3 regions of the Mangrovibacter phragmitis genome follow, and region 1 is predicted to be linked to each of the others. Evidence: predicted binding sites of a transcription regulator. Region 1 holds the regulator's gene; each other region holds the start of a gene.
What was found. Region 1 encodes PurR, which represses purine synthesis genes. Its sites were predicted from a motif close to CANGCAAACGTTTGCNTG; they were not measured.

Region 1 (3,541 bases):
GGTTCAGGCTGGTTATCACACGGGCAAACATCAACATGCCATAATCCGGAGCCACAGCAGAGAGCACATTACCCAAAGTAAAAATACTCATCAGAAAAACCAGGGCATTTCGCCGTGAATAACGCGACAACAACAGTGTCATCAAAGGGGCGCCAATCATTACCCCAACGGCATAGGCGCTAATCAGCATCCCGGCTGCGGGAATCGAAACATGCACACCTTCGGCAATAACAGGTAACAGCCCCATAGGTGAAAACTCAGTGGTACCAATCCCAAAAGCGCCTACTGCGAGAGCGAGTAATGGAAAATTGACTTTCATCACTACCTCAATTTTTAGCCAGCGCAAAGCAACGCAGGCACAGACAAAAAAGATGAAAACATGATGTCAGTCACACTTCGTTTTGAAAAGTGGCAATAGTGATAATAGAGTTTTGCTAAACGGTAAAGAATCAGTGCTGCAGGTAGTATCGGGGCAGAAAGGGAGAAAAACGCAACAGCCAGGCGATAGTGTATTAGTTGTCAGTAAGGCACAAAACTAACAACGCCACCGCCTGGGCAACGATAACTGTGTAAAAACAGTACAGGCCTTAATGCAGGATGGCAATCAGCGCCGTTGCAACAATCAGACCTAAGGTAATAACAGTCGTAGTCAGTGAATATCTCAATTCAGTTGGCATGATTAATTCCTTATTCCCTGTAAAAAGTGGGTGTAGATCATTTTTACACAGTTTGGCCGTAAAATCCTTAAAGATTTAGTTTGATATGTGCTTTAGCACTTCCACTTTTACTCAATATAAGACAAAATCGCACGCTGACTTATTACGTACCGGCCACTATCCCCTCCTTTTCGTTTTATGTCGCAATCCCGGCATGCTGGCAACCCAATTCGTTGCTTACAGGGATAAGCCCAGGCAAACGTTTAACCAATTATATTTCAGGAGTTTAGGGTATGGTCTGGAGTGACATCAAATGGCAACTATAAAAGACGTCGCGAAACGCGCAAACGTTTCCACTACAACCGTATCACACGTTATTAACAAAACGCGTTTTGTTGCGGAAGACACCCGTAATGCGGTGTGGGCAGCAATTAAAGAACTGCACTATTCACCCAGCGCGGTAGCACGCAGCCTGAAAGTGAACCACACAAAATCTATTGGTCTGCTTTCCACGAGCAGTGAGGCCCCCTATTTTGCTGAAATTATTGAAGCGGTTGAGAACAGCTGTTTTGCCAAAGGCTACACACTGATTCTCGGCAATGCGCACAATAATTTTGAAAAGCAGCGAGCCTACCTGTCAATGATGGCGCAAAAGCGCGTTGATGGCCTGCTGGTTATGTGTTCAGAATATCCCCAGGAACTGCTGTCTATGCTGGAAGAGTACCGCCATATTCCGATGGTGGTTATGGACTGGGGTGAAGCACGGGCAGATTTTACCGACTCTGTCATTGATAACGCCTTCGAAGGCGGTTACATGGCTGGCCGGTATTTAATTGAGCGTGGACACCGGGAAATTGGCGTGATATCAGGTCAACTGGAACGCAACACCGGCTCAGGACGGCTTTCCGGCTTCATGAAAGCAATGAGCGAAGCCGGTATCAATGTCCCTGAGTCATGGGTTGTTCACGGCGATTTCGAACCCGAGTCTGGCTACAACGCTATGCAGCAAATCCTTACCTGTCCGCAACGCCCAACAGCTGTGTTTTGTGGCGGAGATATAATGGCGATGGGGGCTATCTGTGCTGCCGATGAAATGGGGCTGCGTGTGCCGCAGGATATCTCGATTATTGGTTACGATAACGTGCGCAACGCGCGTTACTTTACCCCGGCACTGACCACGGTTCACCAGCCCAAAGATTCTCTCGGCGAGACGGCTTTTAATATGCTGCTCGACAGAATTATCAATAAGCGCGAAGAGTCCCAGACTATTGAGGTTCATCCCCGCCTTATTGAACGTCGTTCTGTTGCTGATGGCCCGTTCATGGATTATCGCCGTTAATCATCCTGCGGGAGTTGACCCGGCTCCCGCAACCACTCACTGTTCAGAGTGCCGCTATCTCCCAGATAATCCAGCACCCACTGTAAAGCTGGCGAGGCATCACTTTGCCGCCATGTCAGGCAACAGGCAGAATCGGGGTAAGGATTTTCAAGCCGCAGACTCACCCATTCACCGCGTTCAATAAATGGCTGTGCCATGTGCGCCGGCACCATGCCGATACCGATGCCCTCACTCAGGCAGGCAAAACCACACTGCCAGTCGGGTACCACTATCCGACGCTGATTACTGAGTTGCCAGGTTATCCTTTTAGGCAGTTCACGCGAGGTATCTTCCAGAACCAGAGATGGCCACTGGCGAAGTACGTCATCGCCAATAAAACCTGTCATCTGCGCAAGCGGGTGCGATGCAGCGACCACACAACGCCATGCCATGCTCCCCATATCACGAAAGCCGTACCGCCCACCGACAGGCACAGCCTGTGTCGCGCCAATCGCCAGTTCGACCCGCCCATCTGCCAGCGCATCCCACACACCATTGAACACTTCCGGCCGTACATGCAACTCCACATCCTGGAATTGATGATAAAAATCCTGCACCAACTGACGGGTTCTTGCCGGACGGACAATGGTGTCGACCGCAATAGCCAGTGAACCACGCCAGCCATTCGCTATCTGCTGGCACTGCAGGCGTGTTTCATGCATTTTTTTGATAACACTGCGACCTTCCTGTAAAAAACACCGGCCAGCGGCAGTCAGTTCTACATCTTTATGGCGGCGTTCAAACAGTTCGACCGACAGCCAGGATTCCAGTTGTCGCACTGTATAACTGATTGCCGAAGGTACACGGTGTAACTCCTGGGCAGCGCCGCTAAAACTGCCATTGCGAGCGACGGCATCCACCACTTCAAGTGCATATTCTGACCACATAACCTGCCTGCAAAAATTTTGAAAGGAATAAGCAAATTTTAGCGTTTCACAAAGATGGATGCACTTTTTACACTCACGCCACGAATTTTGTTATATCAGGATTGACCATGAGTACCTCCCGTCTCTTTATTACCTGGCTTGCAGGGCTAAGCATGCTGGGCTTTCTGGCAACCGATATGTACCTGCCAGCGTTTAGTGCCATTCAGGTCTCACTGGGGGCTCCCCCGTCTGCCATCAGTGCCAGTTTGAGTGTGTTTCTCGCCGGTTTCGCTCTGGCCCAGTTAATTTGGGGCCCACTCTCAGACCATTTTGGTCGCCGCCCTGTTTTGTTGACCGGGCTGGTGATTTTTGCACTGAGTTGTGCCGGGATTTTTTTCGTCACTTCACCAACAGCATTTCTGGTTTTGCGGTTTATGCAGGCCGTTGGGGTATGTTGCGCAACAGTAAGCTGGCAGGCACTGGTTACTGACCGTTTCTCCGGGCAACAGGCTAATCGCGTCTTTGCCACCATTATGCCTTTGGTTGCGCTTTCCCCGGCACTGGCTCCTCTTGCCGGTAGCTGGATACTGCGCCATTTTACCTGGCAGGCAATATTCGCCTGTCTGTTATTCATTACACTT
Region 2 (3,541 bases), 450 kb from region 1:
AGGGGGAGTTGGAAGGCGGGCGTCACTGGGTACAATGGCAGGATCCATTCCCGAAACCTTGCTACCTGTTTGCACTGGTCGCCGGCGATTTTGATGTCCTGCGCGACACCTTTAAAACCCGCTCCGGGCGTGATGTAGCGCTTGAATTATATGTAGACCGCGGCAATCTTGATCGTGCCGACTGGGCCATGGAATCGCTTAAAAATAGCATGAAGTGGGACGAGCAGCGTTTTGGTCTGGAATACGATCTCGATATCTATATGATTGTGGCCGTTGACTTCTTCAATATGGGTGCGATGGAGAATAAAGGCCTGAACATCTTTAACTCCAAATATGTTCTGGCTCGCGCAGAAACGGCGACCGATAAAGACTATTTGAACATTGAGCGCGTTATCGGCCATGAGTATTTCCACAACTGGACAGGTAACCGCGTGACTTGCCGCGACTGGTTCCAGTTAAGCCTCAAAGAAGGGCTCACTGTATTCCGTGATCAGGAGTTCAGTTCTGACCTTGGTTCCCGCGCAGTTAATCGTATCAGTAATGTGCGCACTATGCGGGCAATGCAATTTGCGGAAGACGCCAGTCCCATGTCGCACCCCATTCGCCCGGATAAAGTTATTGAAATGAATAACTTCTATACACTGACTGTGTATGAAAAAGGGGCGGAAGTTATCCGTATGATGCATACCCTTCTGGGCGAAGCCGCTTTCCAGAAAGGAATGCAACTTTACTTTGAGCGCCATGATGGCAGTGCGGCAACCTGTGACGATTTTGTTCAGGCGATGGAAGATGCCTCCAATGTCGATTTATCACATTTCCGCCGCTGGTACAGCCAGTCTGGCACACCGGTTCTGAGTGTGCAGGATGATTACGACCCGGCAACGGAGCGTTATACCCTCACCATCAGCCAGCAAACTCCGCCAACAGCCGAGCAGGCAGAAAAACTACCGTTACATATCCCGTTTGATATCGAACTGTATGACAACGAAGGCAAAGTGATCCCGCTGCAATACCAGGGTCATCCGATTCATCATGTACTGAATGTGACCCAGGAAAAGCAGACATTCGTATTTGATAATGTCTGGTTCCAGCCTGTTCCTTCTTTGTTGCGCGAATTCTCTGCACCGGTAAAACTGGAATATAAATGGAGCGACCAGCAACTGACCTTCCTGATGCGCCATGCCCGCAATGATTTCTCGCGCTGGGATGCTGCTCAAAGCTTGCTGTCTACTTATATTAAACTCAACGTGGCGCGCCAGCAGGCCGCGCAGCCGCTGTCACTGCCATTGCATGTGGTGGATGCTTTCCGGGCAGTTTTACTTGATGAATCCATTGACCCGGCTCTGGCGGCTGAAATTCTGACACTGCCTTCGCAAAATGAAATTGCCGAACTGTTCCCGGTCATTGACCCCGGCGCCATCGCGGCGGTGCATGAGGCATTAACCCGTGCACTGGCGGTGGAACTGGCTGATGAGTGCCTGGCTGTGTATCACGCGATGAAAGTTGATACTTACCGTATCAATCATAGTGATATTGGCAAACGTGCCTTGCGTAATACGTGCCTGCATTTCCTGGCGTTCGGCGATCCTGACTTTGCCGATAAGCTGGTGAGCGCACAGTATCACCAGGCCGATAATATGACCGATGCGTTGGCGGCATTGTCTGCCGCAGTCAGTGCGCAACTGCCTTGCCATGCATCACTCATGGCTGAGTATGATGAAAAATGGCACCAGGATGGCCTGGTCATGGATAAATGGTTCATTCTGCAGGCGACCAGCCCGGCAGATAACGTGCTGGAAAAAGTCCGTGGGTTATTGCGCCACCGCTCGTTCAGCATGAGTAACCCGAACCGTATCCGTTCGTTGATTGGTGCATTCACCAGCGCAAACCCAGCGGCTTTCCATGCAGCTGATGGCAGTGGCTATGCGTTCCTGACAGAAATGCTTACGGAACTGAACAGCCGCAACCCACAAGTTGCTTCACGCCTGATTGAGCCGTTGATTCGCCTGAAACGCTATGATGCGTCTCGCCAGGCATTGATGCGTCAGGCACTCGAAACACTGAAAGGGCTGGATAACCTTTCAGGCGATCTATTCGAGAAAATCACTAAAGCACTCGGGTGATTAACCGAACAGGCCTGTCGTAAGGCGGGCCTGTTTGGTCACAAGAGGCCCCGGGCGAGTGAAACGTTTGCTTGTCCGGCTATTTTTTGTTGCAAGTCAATTCCCTTTCCTGTGCAGATGAATAATAATACTGCCCCGGTTTGCACACCGGGAATCCAGGAGAGTTCATGTACTACCCCTTCGTTCGAAAAGCCCTGTTTCAGCTCGACCCTGAGCGCGCGCACGAATTTACCTTCCAGCAATTACGCCGGGTAACAGGTACACCGCTGGAGTGGCTGGTTCGTCAGTCTGTCCCGGTAAAACCCGTGACCTGCATGGGGCTGACATTTAAAAACCCACTTGGTCTGGCTGCCGGGCTGGATAAGAATGGCGAATGCATTGACGCACTGGGCGCAATGGGGTTCGGCGCAATTGAAATTGGTACAGTTACACCGCGAGCACAACCGGGAAACGACAAACCACGCCTTTTCCGCCTGGTCACTGCAGAAGGTTTAATCAACCGCATGGGTTTCAATAACCTGGGGGTTGATAACCTTGTCGAAAATGTCAAAAAGGCGCATTTCGATGGCGTACTTGGGATCAATATTGGCAAAAATAAAGACACCCCGGTTGAGAATGGCAAAGATGACTACCTGATCTGTATGGATAAGATTTATCCTTATGCCGGGTATATCGCGGTCAATATCTCATCACCTAACACGCCAGGTTTGCGATCATTGCAATACGGTGAAGCTCTTGATGATCTGTTGTCTGCGATAAAAAATAAACAGCAACAATTAGCCGATATTCATCATAAATATGTGCCTGTGGCTGTGAAGATCGCCCCGGATCTTTCCGAAGAAGAATTGATCCAGGTTGCAGACAGTTTACTACGCCATAATATCGATGGCGTCATTGCCACCAATACCACACTGAGCCGTGAATTAGTGCAGGGCATGCCGAATTGTGATGAAACCGGTGGGTTGAGTGGCCGTCCGTTACAACTAAAAAGCACTGAAATAATCCGTAGCCTGTCTGCCGAGCTAAAAGGTCAGATACCTATTATCGGTGTCGGCGGGATTGATTCTGTCATTGCTGCCCGCGAGAAAATGGCCGCAGGCGCGTCTTTGATTCAAATATATTCCGGGTTTATTTTTAAAGGCCCGCATCTGATTAAAGATATCGTTACTCATATTTGATATCAGCCAATTAAGACAACCAGGGCTTTATTTTTAGCTCTGGTTGTTTTATATTCCTTTTTTGTTGCTTATTTGTGCTTTATGGTCTTTCCTCTAAGTGGTGATATTTAATCGAAGGACCAGTAAGCGATTCCCTTAAATAATCCGGGCGGCAGGTAGTAGTTGTGTCATCTAATCTGCAAAGATTGGTAAAGTTAAACGCCAGCTGCCTGAAGTATGAAGAGGGATTTTTGATTTCGA
Region 3 (3,541 bases), 2.6 Mb from region 1:
CGGCAGGTTACCGTCTTCATCGGCAAGACCGGCGCGTTTGGTTACACCCAGCAGTGTGCCGGTGTTATCGAATACATCGACAAACAGGAAGGCAAAAATAACGCTTACCAGGCCCACATTAAATGCACCGGCAATATCCAGTTGCAGGAAGGTTGGGGCGAGTGATGGCGGAGCAGAGAATACGCCACCGAACGGTGTCAGGCCAATCCCCATAGACAGGAAGGTAACAATCAGAATACCTATCAGTACTGCGCCTGTTACACGGCGGGCTTCCAGTACCACAATGATGATAAAGCCTAACAGTGCCAGCAACGGACCTGGTTTGGTCAGGTCGCCCAGGCCAACCAGCGTTGCCGGGTTATCAACCACAATCCCGGCACCTTCCAGCGCGATCAACGCCAGGAACAAACCAATGCCTGCGGCAATCCCGGAACGTAGTGGTAACGGAATACTGTTGATAATCCATTCACGGATTTTGAATATCGACAGCGCAAAGAAAATACAGGCAGAAAGAAATACCGCACCCAGCGCAATATGCCAGGTGTAGCCCATGTGTAATACCACGGTGTAAGTAAAGAAGGCATTCAGCCCCATACCCGGTGCCAGCGCAATGGGGTAGTTGGCGATAAGGCCCATCAGCACACAGCCAATTGCCGCAGCCAGGCAGGTGGCAACAAACACCGCACCTTTATCCATGCCGGTGGCACCAAGGATGCTGGGGTTAACAAACAGAATATAGGCCATTGCCAGGAAGGTAGTGATACCCGCGATAACTTCGGTGCGAACCGTTGTATTGTGCGCTTTTAGCTTGAATAGTTTTTCTAACATCATCATCTCTCGTGATGGGGAGACGTCACTGACGTGCGTTCTCTTGCCAATAATGGGTTGCATGCGCGTTATTGTTTCGGGAAAAGGCTGACAGCTGCATGCTCGGCTATCAATCCGGCGATTTTTCGCCAGCGCCTTGTATACCAACTCCTTTCCCTGAATTCACATAGCAATTGCTATGCCATGCCTGGACGCAATCGTTTACCTTCTTCGTTGCATCACTGGCTAAGACTATTCCGAACCAGAATGAGGCGTGATTATGGTGCATTGCACCATGTGTGCGCAATCGTTTTCCCACATGAAAACAGCATGGCTGGTTCTGGTTATGCGGGTTTATTTAGTGAACGGTACAAAAGACAAGGCGTTGAAGGAATGTTGAAGGAATAAGGCAGGTTTCTGTGTATGTTTTTCCGTGCAGCAGGTTACAGCGTACCAATAAAAAAGGCCCCGTAGAGGGCCTTTTCACGTTGGAAGATTATATATTAATCATCCAGGAAGCTGCGCAAGACTTCCGAGCGGCTTGGATGGCGCAGTTTACGCAGTGCTTTCGCTTCAATCTGACGAATACGTTCACGGGTTACGTCAAACTGTTTACCCACTTCTTCCAGAGTATGGTCAGTATTCATATCAATACCAAAGCGCATACGCAGAACTTTTGCTTCACGGGCTGTCAGGCCGGCGAGAACATCGTGGGTGGCGGCACGCAGGCTTTCCGTTGTGGCGGAATCCAGCGGCAGCTCGAGGGTGGTATCCTCGATGAAATCACCCAGATGCGAATCTTCATCATCACCAATTGGTGTTTCCATGGAGATAGGCTCTTTGGCGATTTTCAGTACCTTACGGATTTTATCTTCTGGCATCAGCATGCGCTCAGCCAGTTCTTCCGGAGTGGGTTCACGGCCCATTTCTTGCAGCATCTGGCGTGAAATACGGTTGAGTTTGTTGATGGTCTCAATCATATGTACCGGAATACGGATGGTACGCGCCTGGTCAGCGATAGAACGCGTGATAGCCTGACGAATCCACCAGGTGGCATAAGTTGAGAACTTGTAACCACGGCGGTATTCGAACTTATCCACTGCTTTCATCAGGCCGATGTTACCTTCCTGAATCAGGTCGAGGAACTGCAGACCACGGTTGGTGTATTTCTTGGCGATAGAAATAACCAGACGCAGGTTTGCTTCAACCATTTCTTTTTTGGCGCGACGAGCTTTCGCTTCACCAATCGACATACGACGGTTGATGTCTTTAACCTGCTCAATGGTCAGGCCGGTTTCTTCTTCAATCTGACGCAGTTTTTGCAGGCAACGCTGAACGTCTTCTGTTACTTCGTTCAGTTTTTCAGACCAGGGTTTGTTCATCGCGATAGCCGCGTTGAACCAGGTTTCGCTGGTTTCGTTACCGGTAAACAGTGTGATGAAGTTTTTCTTCGGCATTTTGCATTGTTCAACACACAGTTTCATGATCAGACGTTCCTGGGTACGAACACGGTCCATCATGGCACGCATGTTGTTTACCAGGTAATCAAACTGTTTTGGCACCAGGCGGAACTGTTTGAATACTTCAGACAGTTTCAGGATTTCTTCCTGTGCAGCTGCGTGGCTACGGCCTTTCAGTTTGATAGTGTCACGAGTAACAATGTATTGTTCACGCAGTTCAGTAAATTTCTCGCGCGCCAGTTCCGGGTCGATGCTGTTATCGTCGTCGCTGTCGTCGTCGTCTTCATCTTCGTCGTCGTCATCGTCCATATCTTCCTGGGACAATTCAGAACCAACGTGAGTGGCAGTCGGGGCAAGATCTTCTTCTGCGTTCGGGTCAACAAAGCCCGTAATCAGGTCTGACAGACGAGCTTCTTCTGCTTCAACACGATCATACTGTTCTAACAGATAGGTGATAGCTTCCGGGTATTCGGCAACAGAGCACTGTACCTGGTTGATCCCATCTTCAATGCGCTTGGCGATGTCGATTTCGCCTTCGCGGGTCAGCAGTTCAACGGTACCCATTTCACGCATGTACATACGTACGGGATCGGTGGTGCGGCCAATTTCAGATTCAACACTTGAAAGCACTTGTGCGGCTGCTTCAGCGGCATCTTCGTCCGTGTCATTCGTGTTTTCAGCCAGCAACAGATCATCGGCATCCGGCGCATGTTCCATCACCTGGATGCCCATGTCGTTGATCATTTGGATGATGTCTTCGATCTGGTCGGAGTCGACGATATCCTCCGGCAGATGGTCATTGACCTCGGCATAGGTCAGGTAGCCTTGCTCCTTACCACGAGTGACAAGAAGCTTGAGCTGTGACTGCGGGTTTTGCTCCATAAGACGGTATCCACACTTAAGTCATGAGAGTTGGTGTTGGTCGGCGAAACTGCCAACAATAACGTTATACCCGTTTCTTTCAAACTGCGGCGTTGTATGACCTGGTCTGTGTTCACCCGGCGGTTTCTTTCCGCCCGGGCCACGCCATCACTGTCATGCTGCACCCTGAAAAATCTCAGGTACGGCGGGCTGGTTTATTTTCTGGCCGCTGCCCGTCTTTGCGGCATTCGGGGTCTTCCCGAGGTATATTCGGCAGTTAAGCCGCTTAAATTCTTTCTCGTCATACTTCGCGCCGCAGGTGTGTTGGCTGCCTCGCTCGCACCAGTCACTTACTAATGTAAGCTCGAGGCCGTTCACTGCGTTGCCGCCTTCCTGCAACACGAATTATTTAG

Region 2: pyrD (quinone-dependent dihydroorotate dehydrogenase) is a predicted target of PurR. The motif match lies at 2,180-2,197, and genes of this name have one in related genera.
Region 3: MPHASIOC01_RS17745 (NCS2 family permease) is a predicted target of PurR. The motif match lies at 1,019-1,036, and genes of this name have one in related genera.

Annotation. Positions count from the first base shown of each region.
Region 1 covers NZ_CP134782.1:1,125,967-1,129,507, reverse strand. The annotation lists gene MPHASIOC01_RS05420 (MFS transporter) at 1-319, opposite strand, end outside; gene MPHASIOC01_RS05415 (YnhF family membrane protein) at 588-677, opposite strand; gene purR (HTH-type transcriptional repressor PurR) at 970-1,995, shown strand; gene punR (DNA-binding transcriptional activator PunR) at 1,992-2,921, opposite strand; gene punC (purine nucleoside transporter PunC) at 3,029-3,541, shown strand, end outside.
Region 2 covers NZ_CP134782.1:673,402-676,942, forward strand. The annotation lists gene pepN (aminopeptidase N) at 1-2,123, shown strand, start outside; gene pyrD (quinone-dependent dihydroorotate dehydrogenase) at 2,291-3,301, shown strand.
Region 3 covers NZ_CP134782.1:3,677,153-3,680,693, reverse strand. The annotation lists gene MPHASIOC01_RS17745 (NCS2 family permease) at 1-831, opposite strand, end outside; gene rpoD (RNA polymerase sigma factor RpoD) at 1,311-3,149, opposite strand.